2 linked regions of the Actinoallomurus bryophytorum genome follow. The protein of the gene in region 2 interacts with the protein of the main gene of each other region in a pairwise test. Links are inferred from orthologs where the notes say so. Each region holds a gene or a part of one and is shown on either strand. Other genes may lie near its edges.

Evidence for each region.
Region 1: the proteins of FB559_RS18475 (region 2) and rlmB interact in binary tests that used the Escherichia coli proteins (3 or more experiments, as listed by UniProt). The link is inferred for Actinoallomurus bryophytorum from one-to-one orthologs.

Annotation. Positions count from the first base shown.
Region 1 is NZ_VFOZ01000001.1:1,855,756-1,863,478, reverse strand. Bases 1,894-4,742 are described here. They hold rlmB (23S rRNA (guanosine(2251)-2'-O)-methyltransferase RlmB), read left to right. Parts: upstream 1,894-2,791; coding sequence 2,792-3,694; downstream 3,695-4,742. Other genes in these bases: FB559_RS43730 (hypothetical protein), read right to left, coding at 3,758-4,312; cysS (cysteine--tRNA ligase), read left to right, coding at 1,894-2,099. Also shown: FB559_RS08780 (DUF6585 family protein), read left to right, coding at 1-600; more of cysS, read left to right, coding at 708-1,893; FB559_RS08755 (SDR family oxidoreductase), read right to left, coding at 4,836-5,750; FB559_RS08750 (TetR/AcrR family transcriptional regulator), read right to left, coding at 5,747-6,355; FB559_RS08735 (hypothetical protein), read right to left, coding at 7,143-7,723. UniProt on the Escherichia coli protein: Specifically methylates the ribose of guanosine 2251 in 23S rRNA.
Region 2 is NZ_VFOZ01000001.1:3,893,939-3,901,696, forward strand. What follows is about bases 815-3,698. They hold FB559_RS18475 (NAD(P)H-hydrate dehydratase), read left to right. Parts: upstream 815-1,433; coding sequence 1,434-2,963; downstream 2,964-3,698. Other genes in these bases: FB559_RS18465 (helix-turn-helix transcriptional regulator), read left to right, coding at 815-1,019; FB559_RS18470 (holo-ACP synthase), read left to right, coding at 1,063-1,419; alr (alanine racemase), read left to right, coding at 3,032-3,698. Outside these bases: FB559_RS18460 (MFS transporter), read right to left, coding at 1-54; more of FB559_RS18465, read left to right, coding at 162-814; more of alr, read left to right, coding at 3,699-4,168; FB559_RS18485 (alpha/beta fold hydrolase), read left to right, coding at 4,165-5,235; tRNA (adenosine(37)-N6)-threonylcarbamoyltransferase complex ATPase subunit type 1 TsaE, read left to right, coding at 5,319-5,753; FB559_RS18495 (hypothetical protein), read left to right, coding at 5,910-6,629; tRNA (adenosine(37)-N6)-threonylcarbamoyltransferase complex dimerization subunit type 1 TsaB, read left to right, coding at 6,665-7,330; rimI (ribosomal protein S18-alanine N-acetyltransferase), read left to right, coding at 7,342-7,758. UniProt on the Escherichia coli protein: Bifunctional enzyme that catalyzes the epimerization of the S- and R-forms of NAD(P)HX and the dehydration of the S-form of NAD(P)HX at the expense of ADP, which is converted to AMP.

The sequences.
Region 1 (7,723 bases), 2.0 Mb from region 2 along the record:
CACGGGTTCGGGTGGGCCACGGTGCTGAGCGTGCTGCTCACCATCGGCTACCTCGGCGCGGCCGGCCGCATCCTGCTCCGTGACGTCCTGCCGGGCTACGGCAAGGTGGTCTACCTCTACGGGAACGGACTGATCCTCGCCGACCGCGGTGACATGAAGGTCTTCGCCTGGGACGCCATCAAGGAGATGCGCGTCTCCGGCGTACGCATCGGCTCGTCGGAGACGGTGAGCTGGCGCTGCGTGCTGGTCCGCGCCGACAGCACGGAGGCCGTCGTGGGCCCGGAGTTCCCCGGCGTGCAGGACGTGGTCGAGGCCGTGTCCTCGGCGGTGACCGAGCGGCTGTTGCCCAAGTACATCTCCCGGGTCGAGACGGGCGGCTCGGTGCGTTTCGGACCGTTCACGATCTCCCGCGAGGGCATCACCAAGGACGACGAGCAGGTGCCGTGGCCGCAGGTGGCCTCGGTCGAGATCAGCAACGGCATGGTCTACATGAACCGCCGCGACCGTACGGCCGGTATGACGGCCACTGCCGGAGAGGTGCCGAATGCCGTCGCCTTCAGTGAATTGGCGCGTCACGTACAGCGGGTCCAGACGGAATGAGGCGTGGCTGAGCGCGATCGCCGTCAGGGCATCCTGAGCGTCCGGGATCGCCCAACAAAGCGGATTTCCGTGCCGGGGGCGGACCCGCATCGAATAGCCTCTTACGCGTGAGCCTGCGCCTCTACGACACCGGTACCCGTGGCATCCGCGAATTCACCCCGCTGACCGCGGGCCATGCGGGCGTCTACGTTTGTGGTGCCACGCCGCAGGCCGCCCCCCACATCGGCCACATGCGCTCCGGCGTGACGTACGACCTGCTGTTCCGCTGGCTGGTCGCGTCCGGCTACGACGTCACGTTCGTCCGCAACGTGACCGATGTGGACGACAAGATCATCAATGTCGCCGCGCAGACGGGCACGCCGTGGTTCGCGGTCGCCGAGGCCAACCAGCGCGTCTTCAACAAGGGCTACGACGAGCTCGGCTGCCTGCCGCCGACCGTGGAGCCGAGAGCGACCGGCCACGTACCGGAGATGATCACGCTGATGCGGCGGCTCATCGAGGACGGGCACGCGTACAACGTCGGCGACGACGTCTACTTCGACGTCATGTCGTGGTCGGGCCGGTACGGCTCGCTGTCGCACCAGCGGCTCGACAGCATGCGGGCCGCCGGTGACTCGGTCGGCGATCACGCCAAGCACGACCCGCGCGACTTCGCGCTGTGGAAGGGCGCCAAGCCCGGCGAGCCGAGCTGGGAGACCCCGTGGGGCCCAGGCCGTCCGGGCTGGCACCTCGAGTGCTCCGCGATGGCCACCAAGTACCTCGGCCCGGCCTTCGACATCCACGGCGGCGGCGTCGACCTGATCTTCCCGCACCACGAGAACGAGCTCGCCCAGTCGGCCGCCGCCGGTGACGAGTTCGCCCGCTACTGGGTCCACAACGGGCTGCTCACCGTGAACGGCGAGAAGATGAGCAAGTCCATCGGCAACGTCGTGCTCCTGTCGGACCTGCTCGACAAGGCGCGCCCGGTCGAGGTCCGCTACTACCTCGGTTCCGCGCACTACCGCTCGATGATCGACTACTCCGACGAGGCCCTGCACGACGCCGCCGCCGCGTACCGGCGCATCGAGGCGTTCGTCGTACGCGCGGTGGAGATGGCCGGGCGGGTGGAGCCGGGCACGCTGCCGCAGGCGTTCGCCGACGCCATGAACGACGACCTCGGGGTGCCGCAGGCGCTCGCCGTCATCCACGAGGCGGTCCGCGAGGGCAACACCGCGCTGACCGCCGGCGACAAGGACACGCTCGTACGCGTCCTCGCCGAGCTGCGCGCGATGCTCGGCGTCCTTGGCATCGACCCGCTGTCGCCGCCGTGGGAAGGCGCGGACGAGGATCTGAGCGGCGTGCTCGACGCGCTGGTGTCCCTGGCGATCGAGCAGCGGCAGGCCGCACGCGAGCGCAAGGACTACGCCGCCGCCGACGCGATCCGCGACCGTCTCACCGCCGCCGGCATCCTCATCGAGGACACCCCGCGCGGTCCGCGCTGGGAACTCAAACGTTCCTGATGCGATTGGTGGGTGAGAGTCCGGGGACGTAACGTTCGAGAGGCTTCACACCCCACCGTTCTCGAGGTGGTCCACTTGTTCGAGCGGTTCACCGACACCGCCCGCCGCGTCGTGGTCTACGCCAAGGAAGAAGCCCGGCTGCTCGACCACGAGCACATCGGCACGGAACACATCCTGCTCGGCCTGCTGCGCGACGACACGGAGACGGCGGTCCAGGTCCTCACCTCGCTCGGCGCCGGCCTCGCGCCCGCACGTGCCGAGGTCGAGGACATGGTCGGCCGGGGACAGCAGCCGCACGCCGGTGACGTCCCGTTCACGGCACGCGCCAAGAAGGTCCTCGAGCTCTCGCTGCGCGAGGCGTTGCAACTGGGCCACAACTACATCGGCAGCGAGCACATCCTGCTCGGCCTCCTGCGCGAGGGCGAAGGCGGCGGAGCGGAGGTGCTCAAGCGCCTGGGCGTCGACTTCGAGGAGCTGCGCCGCGCGGTCCTCACGGTGCTGCGCTCCCGTCAGCAGTCGCGGCCTGCGCCGGGCGTCTTCGCCTCCGGCGGGTCCGCGATCGAGGGCCGGCTGGCGGCCATAGAAGCGCGTCTGGAGCGCATCGAGCGGTTGCTTCGGGACGGTTCGGGTCGCGACTCCGCGTAGTCTGTGCCGGGGCGGATCGTCGCCCTGGGCACTCGCGGAGGACATGGATGGCCAAGCGTCGCAAGAAGGGGTCGAGTCACACCCCGAAGGCCGAGGACCGGCACTGGTACGGCAAGCGTCAGACGGCGCGTGCCACCAAGGCGGCCACTCGGACGGGGAGTGTCACGACCGGCCCACGGCGCGATTCGTCCGCCGCCGGGGACCGCCCGCAACGGCGCCCCGCGCCGGAGGGCCCGGAGATCGTCACCGGCCGCAACCCGGTCGTGGAGGCCCTGCGCGCCGGCATCCCCGCGAGCACCCTCTACGTCATGACGGGCGCCTCGGACGACCGCATCCGTGAGTCGATCAAGCTGGCCACCGACGCCGGCGTCGCCCTGCTGGAGGCGGGCAAGATCGAGCTCGACCGGATGACCGACCGCGCCGTGCACCAGGGCATCGCCCTGCAGGTGCCCGAGTACGACTACGCGCACCCCGACGACCTGCTGCAGCTGAGCACCAAACCGCTGATCGTCGCGCTCGACGGCGTGACGGACCCGCGCAACCTCGGCGCCGTCGTACGCTCCGCCGCGGCGTTCGGCGCCCACGGGGTGCTCGTGCCCGAACGCCGCGCGGCCGGAGTGACCGCGGGTGCGTGGAAGGCGTCGGCGGGCACGCTCGCCTCGGTCCCGGTCGCCCGTGCGACCAACCTCGTACGAGCGCTGAAGGCGTACCAGAGCGCGGGCCTGTTCGTGGCCGGCCTGGACGCCCGCGGTGCCACGGGGGTCGACGCCCTGGACGCCGCCGACGGACCTTTGGTGCTGGTGGTCGGCTCGGAGGGCAAGGGCCTGTCGCGCCTGGTCGCCGACACGTGCGACCTGCTCATCAACATCCCGATGCCGGGCAAGGCCGAGTCGCTGAACGCCGGCGTCGCGGGCAGCATCGCGCTGTACGAGATCGCCCGCCACCGCTGACGCCGCCCGGCCGCGCGACGCCCAGATGACTACCTCGGCGTCGCCCGGCCGGTCAGATCGGGTCTATCCGCGGCGTACGCAGAGGGCCTGCTTGGAGGCGAACAGGGGGACCGCGTCGTAGGACTCGCCCTGGGGGCAGGAAGCGGCATCGGCCGCCCACCGCAGCACCGTCCCCCAGTGCGGCGAGGCGCAGGCGGTCTCCTGAAGGTGTGAGGACTGCTGGGGGTCCAGAATGCAGTCACCGGCCCGGAACACCCCACCCCCCTGACCCACGTCGCCGGGGTGTGGCGCGCTGAGGTTGCGGATGCACGCGACCTCCTTGCCGACGTTGATCGAGTGCGCCTGGTCGACACTGACCATGGCGTCAGTGTCGTCGGGGCAGTCGGTCGGACCCCCGATCAGGACGGAAGCGGTCATCTTGGTGACCTTCGCCTTGGCGTCGCTCGAGCCACAGCCGGTCCGGTGGAACGCCTTGCCCGCCTGGTCGCCGATGCGGCCCTCGGAGCTCACGCACTGCCCGGCCTTCCACTCGCCGGTCGGGGCCGATTTACCGTTGGAGAGCGCGCTCGCCACGATGAACAGGACCACGATCACGGGTACGGCGATGCCGATGATCATCCGGTTCTGCTTGCGTCGCTGCGGTTGGGGGGCCGGCGGGTATCCGTAGGGCGGCGGTCCGCCGTATCCCGGTCCGTTGTAACCCGGTCCGCCCATGCCTGGGCCTGGGCCTCGGCCTGGGCCCATCGGGCCGTTCGGGACGCCTGGGCCCGTGGGGCCGGCCGGCGAGCCTGCCGGTCCGTTGGGCAGGGGCGGCGCTGGCGGCTGGACCTGCCAGGGACCCGGTGGCGGTGGCCCTTGCCAGGCTCCGGGAGGCCCTTGCCAAGCCCCCGGCGGGCCACCCGGACCCGGCATGCCATCTGGGCCGCGTGGTCCTGGGCCACCCGGTCCTGGAGGGCCGCCGGGTCCTGGAGGGCCGCCGGGTCCTGGAGGGCCGCCGAGGCCCGCGCCACCTTGGCCGGGCGGGCCTGGAGGAATGGCCATGTTCATGTGAACCCCCCGTTTTGAGTGCCCTTGATTGGCCGGTCGCTTATAAGGGCCAGGTCACCTTAGTGGAAGGCGCCATTTCTCGGGGAATTGCGCGCTATCGGTAGTCGGCCGCGTCGGCGTCCTTCTTGTCGCCGAAGAAGGCGTCGGCGAAGAACCGGGTGACCTCGGGCTGTGAGCCGTCCAGGTCGGTGAAGCCGTAGTGCTTGGCCAGCACCCCGGATGACAGGGACTGCCCGGACCATCGGGAGACGTCGGGATCGGCCGCGAGCGCGGCGACGGCGCGGCCGATATAACGCGGTGACTCGGCGATGGCGAACCATTTGTCCTTGGCGATCCCGTCGCGCCAGTTCTCCTCGGTGACCCCGAAGTGTTCGAGCATCTCCTCCGAACGCAGGAACCCGGGCGTGAGCGACAGCGAGGTGACCCCGTGCGGCTCCAGCTCCTCCTTGAGCATCTTGCCGAGCCGGGTGATGGCCACCTTGACCACGTCGAAGAACATCGAGCCCCGGTAGCGGTCGTTGAACATGTAGTCCCCATCGGTGATCTCGACGACCAGCCCGCGCCCACGCCGTACGAGCAGGGGCAGGACGGTGTGCAGCGTGATCAGATGGGTCTCCAGCCCGTTGCGCAGCGCCCGCAGCCCCTTGTCGAGGTCGTGTTCCCAGAGCGGCTTCCACTCGATCCACTGGTCGCCGCCCCAGGTGTCGTCGACCAGTACGTCGAGCCGCCCTCCTTGCTCGTCCTCGATCCGCCGTACGAGACCCGCCACGTCGTCCGGCACCATGTGATCGCATCGGACCGCGATCCCCAGCCCGCCGGCCTCGGTCACCAACTGCGCGGTGTCCTCGATCGTCTCCGCTCGCCCGATCGGACTCCGCGACTCCCGGGTCGTGCGCCCGGTGACGTACACCGTGGCCCCGGCCGCCCCGAGCTCGACCGCCATGCCCCTACCCGCACCGCGCGTACCGCCGGTCACCAGGGCGACCTGTCCGTCCAGTGGACCGCTCATATTGCTCTCCTTCTTGGTTCGTGCTGGGCCTCTGGAGCACGCCAGCCGGCCAGTACCGTCGCGAGATCGGCCCGCATCCGGTCGCACAGCCCGCCTTCCGGCCGAGCCGACCAGTGGATCGCCGTGCCATCGGCCACCGCGGTCAGAATCCGAGCCGCCACCGGCGCGGGGGGAGCCCCCGGTAGGACTCCGGCCGCAAGACGGATCACCGCGGCCACCTCGGCCTCCATCGCCGCGTAGAACTCGGCCATGAGCCCTCGCAACTCGTCATCGGCCAGATCGGCCGCGAGCTGCGCCAGGTTGTTGGCGGCCGTGGCCGCGTCGTCGAGAGGCGCGTACGCCGCCACGAGTACGTGGACCACCGCGTCCGCCCCACCGGCATCCGAGACCGAACCACGCATCTGCCCGCGTACGTTGTCGACAGCGGCCCTGGTCATGGCGACGAGCAACCCATGCTTGGACCCGAACCGCTGAGCGAGCGTCCCCACCGCGACCTGCGCCTCAGCCGCCACGTCGGCCAGAGTGAAGCTGGGCCCGAGCCGACTGACAACCCGCCCGGCCGCCGTGAGCAACCGCTCGTCCGTGATGTGCCTGGGCCGTACCATGGAGTTATTGAACCACAGTTCATTAACCGGAGTGAGGGGCCGGGCCAGAAGGAGCGGGGGAGGGCCGGAGTGCCACAAGTGGCAGCCAAGGCCATGATCCCCAGCCCACCCATCCCGCTAGCCGCACGCGCTATCGTGGTGACGCTGCATAAGCAGGCCTCCGTAGCTCAGATGGCAGAGCGTCCGCCTTGTAAGCGGATGGTCGCCGGTTCGACTCCGGCCGGAGGCTCTGTATCTGCCCCGGGGGGGCGACCCCCCGGAACCCCCCGATGTGGGGGGCCTCCGCCCCCCACGCCCCCCGCGGGCAGAGGTTCGGGGTCACCTTTAGGTGATCGCGGCGATACGCCGAGCAGATCAGGCTTCGGGGTGACGGTCGTTTGTCCGTTGACGCTCCACCTTCGCCCTGAAGTCTGACCGCGCCCCTGAGATCGGGATACTGTTCGTCTTCGACCCAGATCGTGCGGCGATCTTCCTCGTCGCGGGTGACGAGGCGGGGCAATGGTCGCGCTGGTATGAGGACCATCCTTGACCTCAGCGGGGACATCGCCAGCGGGGCGGTTGCTCTTCCTTGAAGCGGATGGTCGCCGGTTCGACTCCGGCCGGAGGCCCGTGCCGACCCGGGGGGACGACCCTCCGGACCACCCGATGTGGAGGGCTCCCGCCCCCCACAGCCCCCTACGGCCGAGCTGGCAGAGGGGCGAGTGCTCGCTGGAACCCCGCTGAGTTCCGCCAGCGTCACGTCGCGCCGAGTCTGCGTGGCGGCGGCATGCTGATGACAGCGGGCGGGTCAGAAAGGCGGTTCGTCGAAGGCGGGTTCGCGGGATTCTCCTCTTAACCGCGCGCTCTGCCGCTGACGCCATTCCTCCTCGCGCCGTTCGTGCTCGATGAGTTCGGCGTGGGCGGCGAGTGCCGTGGTGTCCTCCCCCCAGGCTCGCAATCCGAAGATTGCGACCAGGCGGTGGCCCTGCTCGGGGCTGGCTGCCAGTTCACGGCGCAGTACGGGGATCAGAGCCGCCCGGTCATGGAACAGCTCGGGAGCGTCCAGCAGGGGGATGGAAGCGGCGAGGGCCGCTTCGCGAACGGCGGGATCAGGATCGGCGATGCAGGCGGACACCGCTCGGAACAAGGCGGGACGCAACGCGCGGACCTCCTGGAAGACCGGGGAGGAGGCCAACGAGCCGTCCCACTCCTTCCACTGCTCCTCCATGACGTCGCTGACCGTGTGGGCCACCGCTGCCAGCCAGTTCAGCAGCTTGGCGCGCAACGGCCGGCGGCCGGCCTCCCACGCAGGGGCCAGTGCCTCCTGACTGTCGTGGTCGGCGAGGAGCGCGGCGACGTAAACGGCCGCAGCGCCCGTCTCGCCGTAAA
Region 2 (7,758 bases):
GCCGAGCCGGACCGGCGCGCGTGCGACTGGTGCTTCGATGGTGATCTGGGCCATGACCCGAGCCTGTGGCCGCGCGGGTACGAGTGGTGAGAGCCCGTTGATACTGGTGTTGACAGCACCTGGCAAGCCCGCGCCGTTGCGGCGACCATGGACGGGTGACCATGACCGCCGAGCACCGGCGCCCCGAGCTGGCCGCCTTCCTGCGCAGCCGCCGCGAGCGCATCACGCCCGCCGACGTCGGCATGCCCGGCGGGTTCCGGCGGCGTACGCCGGGGCTGCGCCGCGAGGAGGTCGCCCAGCTCGCCGGGGTCGGGATCACCTGGTACACCTGGCTCGAACAGGGCCGCCCCATCAACGTGAGCGTCCAGGTGCTCGACGCGATCGCGCGTACCCTCCGCCTCGACCAGGCCGAGTGCGAGCACCTCTTCCGGCTGGCGGGCGTTCCCTCCATCGCCGTGCCGGCCACCCACGACCGGCTCGAACCCCAGGTCCAGTCCGTTCTCGACAGCATGGCCGATCTGCCCGCCGCGGTGCTCAACAGCCGATACGACGTCCTCGCGTGGAACGCCGCGTACGCCGCGATGTGGCCGCGGATCAACCAGGACGGCCGCAACCTGTTGTGGGCCGCGTTCATCGTTCCGGACTGCTGCAGCACCTTCGTGAACCGCGACCGGGAGCTTCCGCAGATGGTCGCGATGTTCCGCGCGGCGTTCGGCCGTCACCTGGGCGAACCCGCCTGGACGGACCTCATCCAGCGCCTGTCCGCCGGCAGTGAGGAGTTCCGTGAGATGTGGGCCGCGCAAGACGTCGCGGTCCCGACGACACGGGTGAAGGTCTTCCGGCACGCCGCCGTCGGCGAGGTGCGGCTGTCGGTGGTCAGCTTCGCGGTCGTCGCCACGCCGGAGACGCGAATGGCCGTCTACACGACGGTGGACCAGGAGAGCCGCGAGCGCTTGGACTGGCTGATCGAACACCCGGAGGCGCCCGCCGTCGACCCGGCCCACCACCACACTCACTGACGGTCGCCCACTCCCCACAGGTCACGGACGTTAACCTGATCTCGTGATCGTCGGAGTGGGGATCGACGTCGTGGACCTCGAACGGTTCGCCCGGTCCCTCGAACGTACGCCCGCACTGGCCGTCCGGCTCTTCACCGAGGACGAACGCCGGCTCCCTCAGCGTTCCCTCGCCGCCCGGTTCGCGGCCAAGGAGGCGCTCGCCAAGGCGCTGGGCGCACCACGCGGGCTGAAGTGGACCGACGCCGAGGTGCGCAGGGCCCCCGACGGGCGGCCGGACCTGCACGTCGAGGGGACCGTGGCGGCGGCGGCGACGCGTCTCGGCGTCACCTCCTGGCACATCTCGCTCAGCCACGACGGTGGTGTCGCCGTCGCCGTGGTGATCGCCGAGAACACCGACTGACGAGGGGATCGACCATGCGGTACGCGCACGAGGTGGACAAGGTCCGCGCCGCGGAGCGGGCACTGATGGCGCGCTCGCCCGAGGGCGCGCTCATGCGACGTGCCGCGGCCGGTCTCGCGTCGGTCTGCGCCGGGCTGCTGCGGAGCGGCCGCGCCGGGGTCATCGGCCCAGGGGAGGGCGTGTACGGCTCGCGGGTCGTGCTGCTCGCCGGCAGCGGCGACAACGGCGGTGACGCCCTGTACGCCGGAGCCCTGCTCGCCCGGCGCGGAGCACACGTCACCGCGGTCCTGGCCGGTTCGAAGACCCACGAGGGCGGCCTCGCGGCGCTGCGCTCGGCCGGTGGCCGTTCCCTCGACGCGGACGACCCCGCCGGGTCCGTGGCCGCGATCGAGGCGGCGGATCTGATCATCGACGGGCTGCTCGGCATCGGCGGACGGGGCGGGCTCCGCGAACCCCACGCGACCCTGGCCGGCCACGCCTCGCGGAGCGTCGCCACCATCGTGGCCTGCGATCTGCCCAGCGGCGTCGACGCGGACACCGGTGTGGTGAGCGGAGCCGCCGTACGCGCCGACGTGACGGTCACGTTCGGGACCTACAAGCCGGGCCTGTTCGTCGATCCGGGCGCCGGGCACGCGGGCGTGGTCGAGCTCGTCGACATCGGGCTCGGCCCGTACCTCGGCGACCCGGACGTGGTCCTGCCGCAGGCGGCCGACGTGGACCTGTGGGCACCCGGCCCGTCGCGGGAGTCCAACAAGTACCGCCGTGGCGTGCCCGGTGTGGTGGCCGGCAGTAAGACCTTCACCGGGGCCGCGGTGATGTCGGTCGGCGGCGCGATACGCGGCGGCGCGGGCATGGTGCGCTTCGCCTCGGCCGAGCACTCCGTCGAGCTGGTCCGGCACCGCTGGCCCGAGGCCGTGACCTCGGTCGTCGACACCTCGCTGAGCGAGGTCGGGCGGGTGAACGCCTGGGTCGCCGGGCCCGGCCTCGGCACCGGCGAACACGCCGAGGCGCTGCTGGCCGAGGTGCTCGGCACGGACCTGCCGGTCCTGGTCGACGCCGACGGCCTCACCGTCGTGGCGCGCCGCCGCGACCTGCTCTGGCGCGACGCGCCGACCGTGCTCACTCCGCACGCCGGGGAGCTCGCCCGGCTGCTGGGAACCGAGGCGGACCAGGTCGAGGCACGGCGGCTGGAGCACGTACGCCGGGCCGCGGAGGAGCTCGGCGCGACCGTGCTCCTCAAGGGGTCGACCACGGTCATCGCGGAGGTCGGGCGGCCCGTGCGGGTCAACCCGACCGGCACGCCGCGGCTCGCCACCGCGGGCAGCGGCGACGTGCTGTCCGGCCTCATCGGGGCGTTCCTCTCGGGAGGGGCGAGCGCGATCGACGCCGCCGCCGCGGGCGCGTACCTGCACGGTCTCGCCGGCCGGCTCGCCGCCTCCGGCCCCGCCTCCGACGAGCGGCCCCCGGACGACCGCGAGGCGCCGATCAGCGCGTACGACGTCATCGAGGCGATCCCGGCGGCCTTCCGTACGCTCACCGGCTGAGCCCCGGACCTGCGACGGGCCGTAAGGCGATGGCCCCCGCAGGTCTGCTTCGCTGCCACAATTGGTTCATGAGCGTTACCACGGCGGAGGCACGCGTCGACCTCGGGGCGATCAGTAACAACGTGGACCTGCTGCGTGAGCAGGCCGGCGGTGCCGGTGTGATGGCAGTGGTCAAGGCGGACGGGTACGGCCACGGGATCGTCCCCGCCGCACGGGCCGCGGTCGCCGGCGGTGCCTCCTGGCTGGGCGTCGCGACGCTGGACGAGGCGATGACCGTACGACGTGCGGGCCTGGACACACCCGCGATGTGCTGGCTCTACACGCCCGGCGAGCGGTTCGACGACGCGATCGCCGCCGGCGTCGACCTGTCGGCCACCTCCGTGGGCCAGGTCGCCGAGATCACCCAGGCCGCCGCGCGCGTCGGGCGGCAGGTCAGGCTGCACCTCAAGGTCGACACCGGCCTGTCCCGCAGCGGCGCGACCCCGGCCGACTGGCCCTCGGTGGTCGACGCCGCCCTGCGCGCACAGGCCGACGGCCTGGCCTCCGTGGTGGGGCTGTGGTCCCACTTCGCCTGCGCGGACGAGCCCGGCCACCCGTCCATCGCCGCGCAGCTACGCGTCTTCGACGAGACCATCGAGGTCGCCGAGAAGGCCGGCGTACGCCCCGAGGTGTGCCACATCGCCAACTCCGCGGCCACACTCACGCTCCCGGAGGCCCGCTACGACCTGGTCCGGCCCGGTATCGCGGTCTACGGCCTGGACCCGATCCCGTCGCTCGGGCTCACGCGCCGGCTCGGCCTGCGCCCCGCGATGACGCTCGCCGCGAGGGTGGCGGTGGCCAAACGGGTCGGTGCGGGCGAGGGCGTGTCCTACGGCCACCGCTACGTCACGTCGGCGGAGACGACGCTCGGCCTCGTGCCGATCGGCTACGCCGACGGGGTTCCCCGGCACGGCACCAACCTGCTCCAGGTCTGGGCGGCGGGGAAGAGACGGCGCATCGCCGGCACCGTCTGCATGGACCAGTTCGTCATCGACGTCGGAGACGACGGGATCCAGGCGGGGGACGAGGTGGTCCTCTTCGGGCCGGGAGACGGGGGAGAGCCCACCGCCCAGGACTGGGCCGAGATGCTCGGCACGATCTCGTATGAGATCGTCACCAGAATCGGTGCCCGGATCCCGCGTACGTACGGTGGAGACACGCAATGAACAAGAAGCGAGTCGGCCTGGTCGGCGCCGCGATCGGCACCGCCGGTGCCGTCGGGGTCGGTGCCGCGGTGGCGGCGCGCAGGTACGCCGTCGGCCGCGAACGGCTACGACCCGACCCGGATCGGGACGAGCCCTTCGGCGAGCTCCGCGGCCGTCCGCAGACCGTCGTGGCCACCGACGGAGTGCCGCTGCACGTCGAGGTCAACGGCCCGGACGACGCCTCCCTCACGGTCGTCTTCAGCCACGGCTACTGCATGACCCAGGACTCCTGGCACTACCAGCGCCGTGATCTCGCGGACGAGGCCGACGTGCGGATGGTCTTCTGGGACCAGCGCAGCCACGGGCGCTCGGGACGCAGCGACCTGGCCCACGCGACCATCGACCAGTGCGGCGACGATCTCCTCGCGGTGATCGAGGCCACCACGGCGCCGGGCCGGCCGGTGGTGCTGGTCGGTCACTCGATGGGCGGGATGACGATCATGGCGCTGGCCGATCGGCACCCGGAGCTGTTCGGTGACCGGGTCGCCGGCGTCGCCCTGGTCAATACCTCCTCCGGAGGACTGGCGGAGCTGACGCTCGGCCTGCCGGAGGTGTTCGGCAAGGTGTTCCGTGCCGCGGTGCCCGGCGTGGTCCGCGGCATCGGCAAGGGCGGCAAACTCGTCGACCGGGGGCGCCGGATCGGCACCGACGTCGCCTTCGTCATCACGCGGCGGATGGCGTTCGCCGACCGCGCGGTGAGCCCGTCGATCGTGGACTTCGTCGAACGGATGATCGGCTCCACCCCCATCGAGGTGATCGCGGACTTCTACCCGACGCTCGCCGCGCACGACAAGCTGGCCGCCCTGGACGTTCTGCGGAAGGTCCCAGCGGTGGTCGTGGTCGGCGACCAGGACCGCCTCACGCCCCTCGCGCACGGACGGGCCATCGCGGCCGCGCTACCCGAGGCGGAGCTGGTCGAGCTCTCCGGTGGGCACGTCGTGATGCTCGAACGCCCCCAGGTCGTCACCGACGCCATCGCCGGACTGGTCGAGCGGGCCCGCCCGTTCGCCGAGGAGCGGTCCGCTTGAGCCGTGACGATCACCCCCGGCGGACTTCGGACGCCGATGACGTGGATGGAGGCTCCGTGATCCGGGTACCGACCGACGAGGCCATGCGCGACCTGGGCCGGCGGCTGGCCGGGCTGCTGCGCGCCGGGGATCTCGTCCTGCTGTCCGGGCCGCTCGGCGCGGGCAAGACCACGCTGACCCAGGGGCTGGGAGACGGTCTGAAGGTCCGCGGACCGATCACGTCGCCGACCTTCGTCATCGCGCGCGTGCATCCGTCGCTCGCGGGCGGCCCGTCGCTGGTGCACGCCGACGCCTACCGCCTCGGCGGCCTCGACGAACTCGACGACCTCGATCTCGATCTCCAGGACGCCGTGACCGTGGTCGAGTGGGGCGGCGGTATCGCCGAGGGCCTGTCCGAGGACCGACTGGAGATCGTGATCGACCGGGAGGAGACCGACGAGCGCATCGTCGGACTGGCCGGTGTCGGGCCGCGGTGGGCCGCGCTCGGCGAGTGGTCGCCCGGCGACCCAGGGTCTTGATCGTCTCTGCGCGCCTGGCTGACCACGTGCGGTGATCTCATGATCCGATTTATTGTTCCTAGATCGATCCAGACCGTGATCTTGCCGTAGTGTCTACCCCCAAACCTCATCTTCCTGGCATATAGCGCAAGTTTCCTTTGGGAAGGGAGAGCTCCGGTGAGCGGTCATCGTCATGCCGCACGGCCGGCCAGGCGCCATGGGAGCCTCGCCGCCGCCGGATCCGTCGCTGTCCTCGTGGCCGTGGTGATCGGCGGCGCGACCTGGGCCTCCGGGGTCGGCAGAGGCGGCCACCACACCCTCCACGCACGCGGTGCGGAGGCGGTCAGCTCCCCGATGAACTCCCTCCACGGTGCCGAACGCGACGCCGTGCCCGGCGCCTGTGACACGCTCAGCGCGAGCCTGGCCAAGCAGCTCGCCCCCGGCGCGGACCGCAGCGAGACGGTCGCCACGGAGTCCGACCAGCACAGCGAGTGCGCCTGGAGCCTCTTCGCCGCGGACCGCAGCCGTCAGCTCAACGTCGAGCTGCGCGCCATCGGCGCCGACGGCGGCACGTCGGCCACCGACACCGCGGTCCTCACCTTCAACGACGAATGGCACACCGACCGCGCGGGGAAGGACCTCGCGGACGGCGCCAAGGTGCATGACAGCCGCGGCGTGACCGGCGTCGGCGAGCAGGCCTACGTCGTCTACACGGTGGACGGTGCGATCGGCGCGGCCGTCGCCAACGCGCGACTCGCCAACGTCCTCGTCACCGTGCACTACTCCGGTGGCGACCACCTCGAGACCCACGGCAAGCCCATGTCGTCCGGCCCGGCAGGGGACGGCGCGCTGCAGGCCGCCCGCGACATCATCTCCAAGCTCGAGTCCCACTCGTAACTCGCAGTGGTCGGAGCGCGCTACGCTCTGGGATCGTGCTGGTCTTGGCTTTCGATACCGCGACCGCCGCGGTCACCGTCGCACTGAGCGAGTGGGCTCCGGGCCACCCGCCACGGCTCCGAGCCGAGTCCAAGGTCGTCGACCGCCGCAGGCATGCCGAAGTTCTGGCCCCGGCGATCAACACCGTACTCGGCGAGGCTCAGGTGAGCCGTTCGGAGCTGTCCGCGATCGCCGTCGGCGTCGGCCCCGGCCCCTACACGGGCCTGCGGGTCGGCCTGGTCACGGCGCGTGCGCTCGGCGCCGTGCTGAAGATCCCCGTACACGGCGTCTGCACCCTCGACGCGCTCGCGTGGGAGTCCAAACGCACCGAGCCCTTCGTGGTGGCCACCGACGCGCGCCGCAAAGAGGTCTACTGGGCGCGGTACGACTCGGCCACCGTACGCATCACCGGCCCCTCGGTCGGCGGCCCCGCCGAGGCCGCCGTCCCCGGCCTGCCCGCACTCGGCGAGGGCGCGCTGCTCTACCCCGACGTGCTCAAGGGCGAGACGCCGGCACTGCCGTCGGCCGCCGCGATCGCCGAGCTCGTGGTCTCGCGGCTGTCCGGCGGCGCCGGACCGGAGCTGCTGCCGCCCGAGCCCCTCTACCTTCGCAAGCCCGACGCGCGTGAGCCCGGGCCGCGTAAGCGGGTGATCCCCCGATGAAGGTCCGCGAGATGACCCTCGATGACCTGCCCGGCGTGCTCGAGCTCGAACACCTGCTGTTCACCGACGACGCCTGGTCCGAGGAGACCTACCGCGACGAGCTGGCCGACCCCGGCGGCACGAGGCACTACGTCCTCGCCGAGGAGGACGACCTGCTCGCGGGCTGGGCCGGGCTGGCCGCCGTCGGCGGGCAGGGCGACGTGCTGACCATCGGCGTACGCCCCGAGCTGCAGGGCCGGGGAGTCGGGTCGATGCTGCTGACCGCGCTGCTCGACGAGGCCGCCACCCGCCACTGCGGCGAGGTGTTCCTCGACGTACGCGCGGACAACGACCGGGCGCGGCGGCTCTACGAGCGGTTCGGCTTCACGGCCGTCGGCGTGCGCAAGCGTTACTACCAGCCGTCCGGAGTGGACGCGATCGTGATGGTG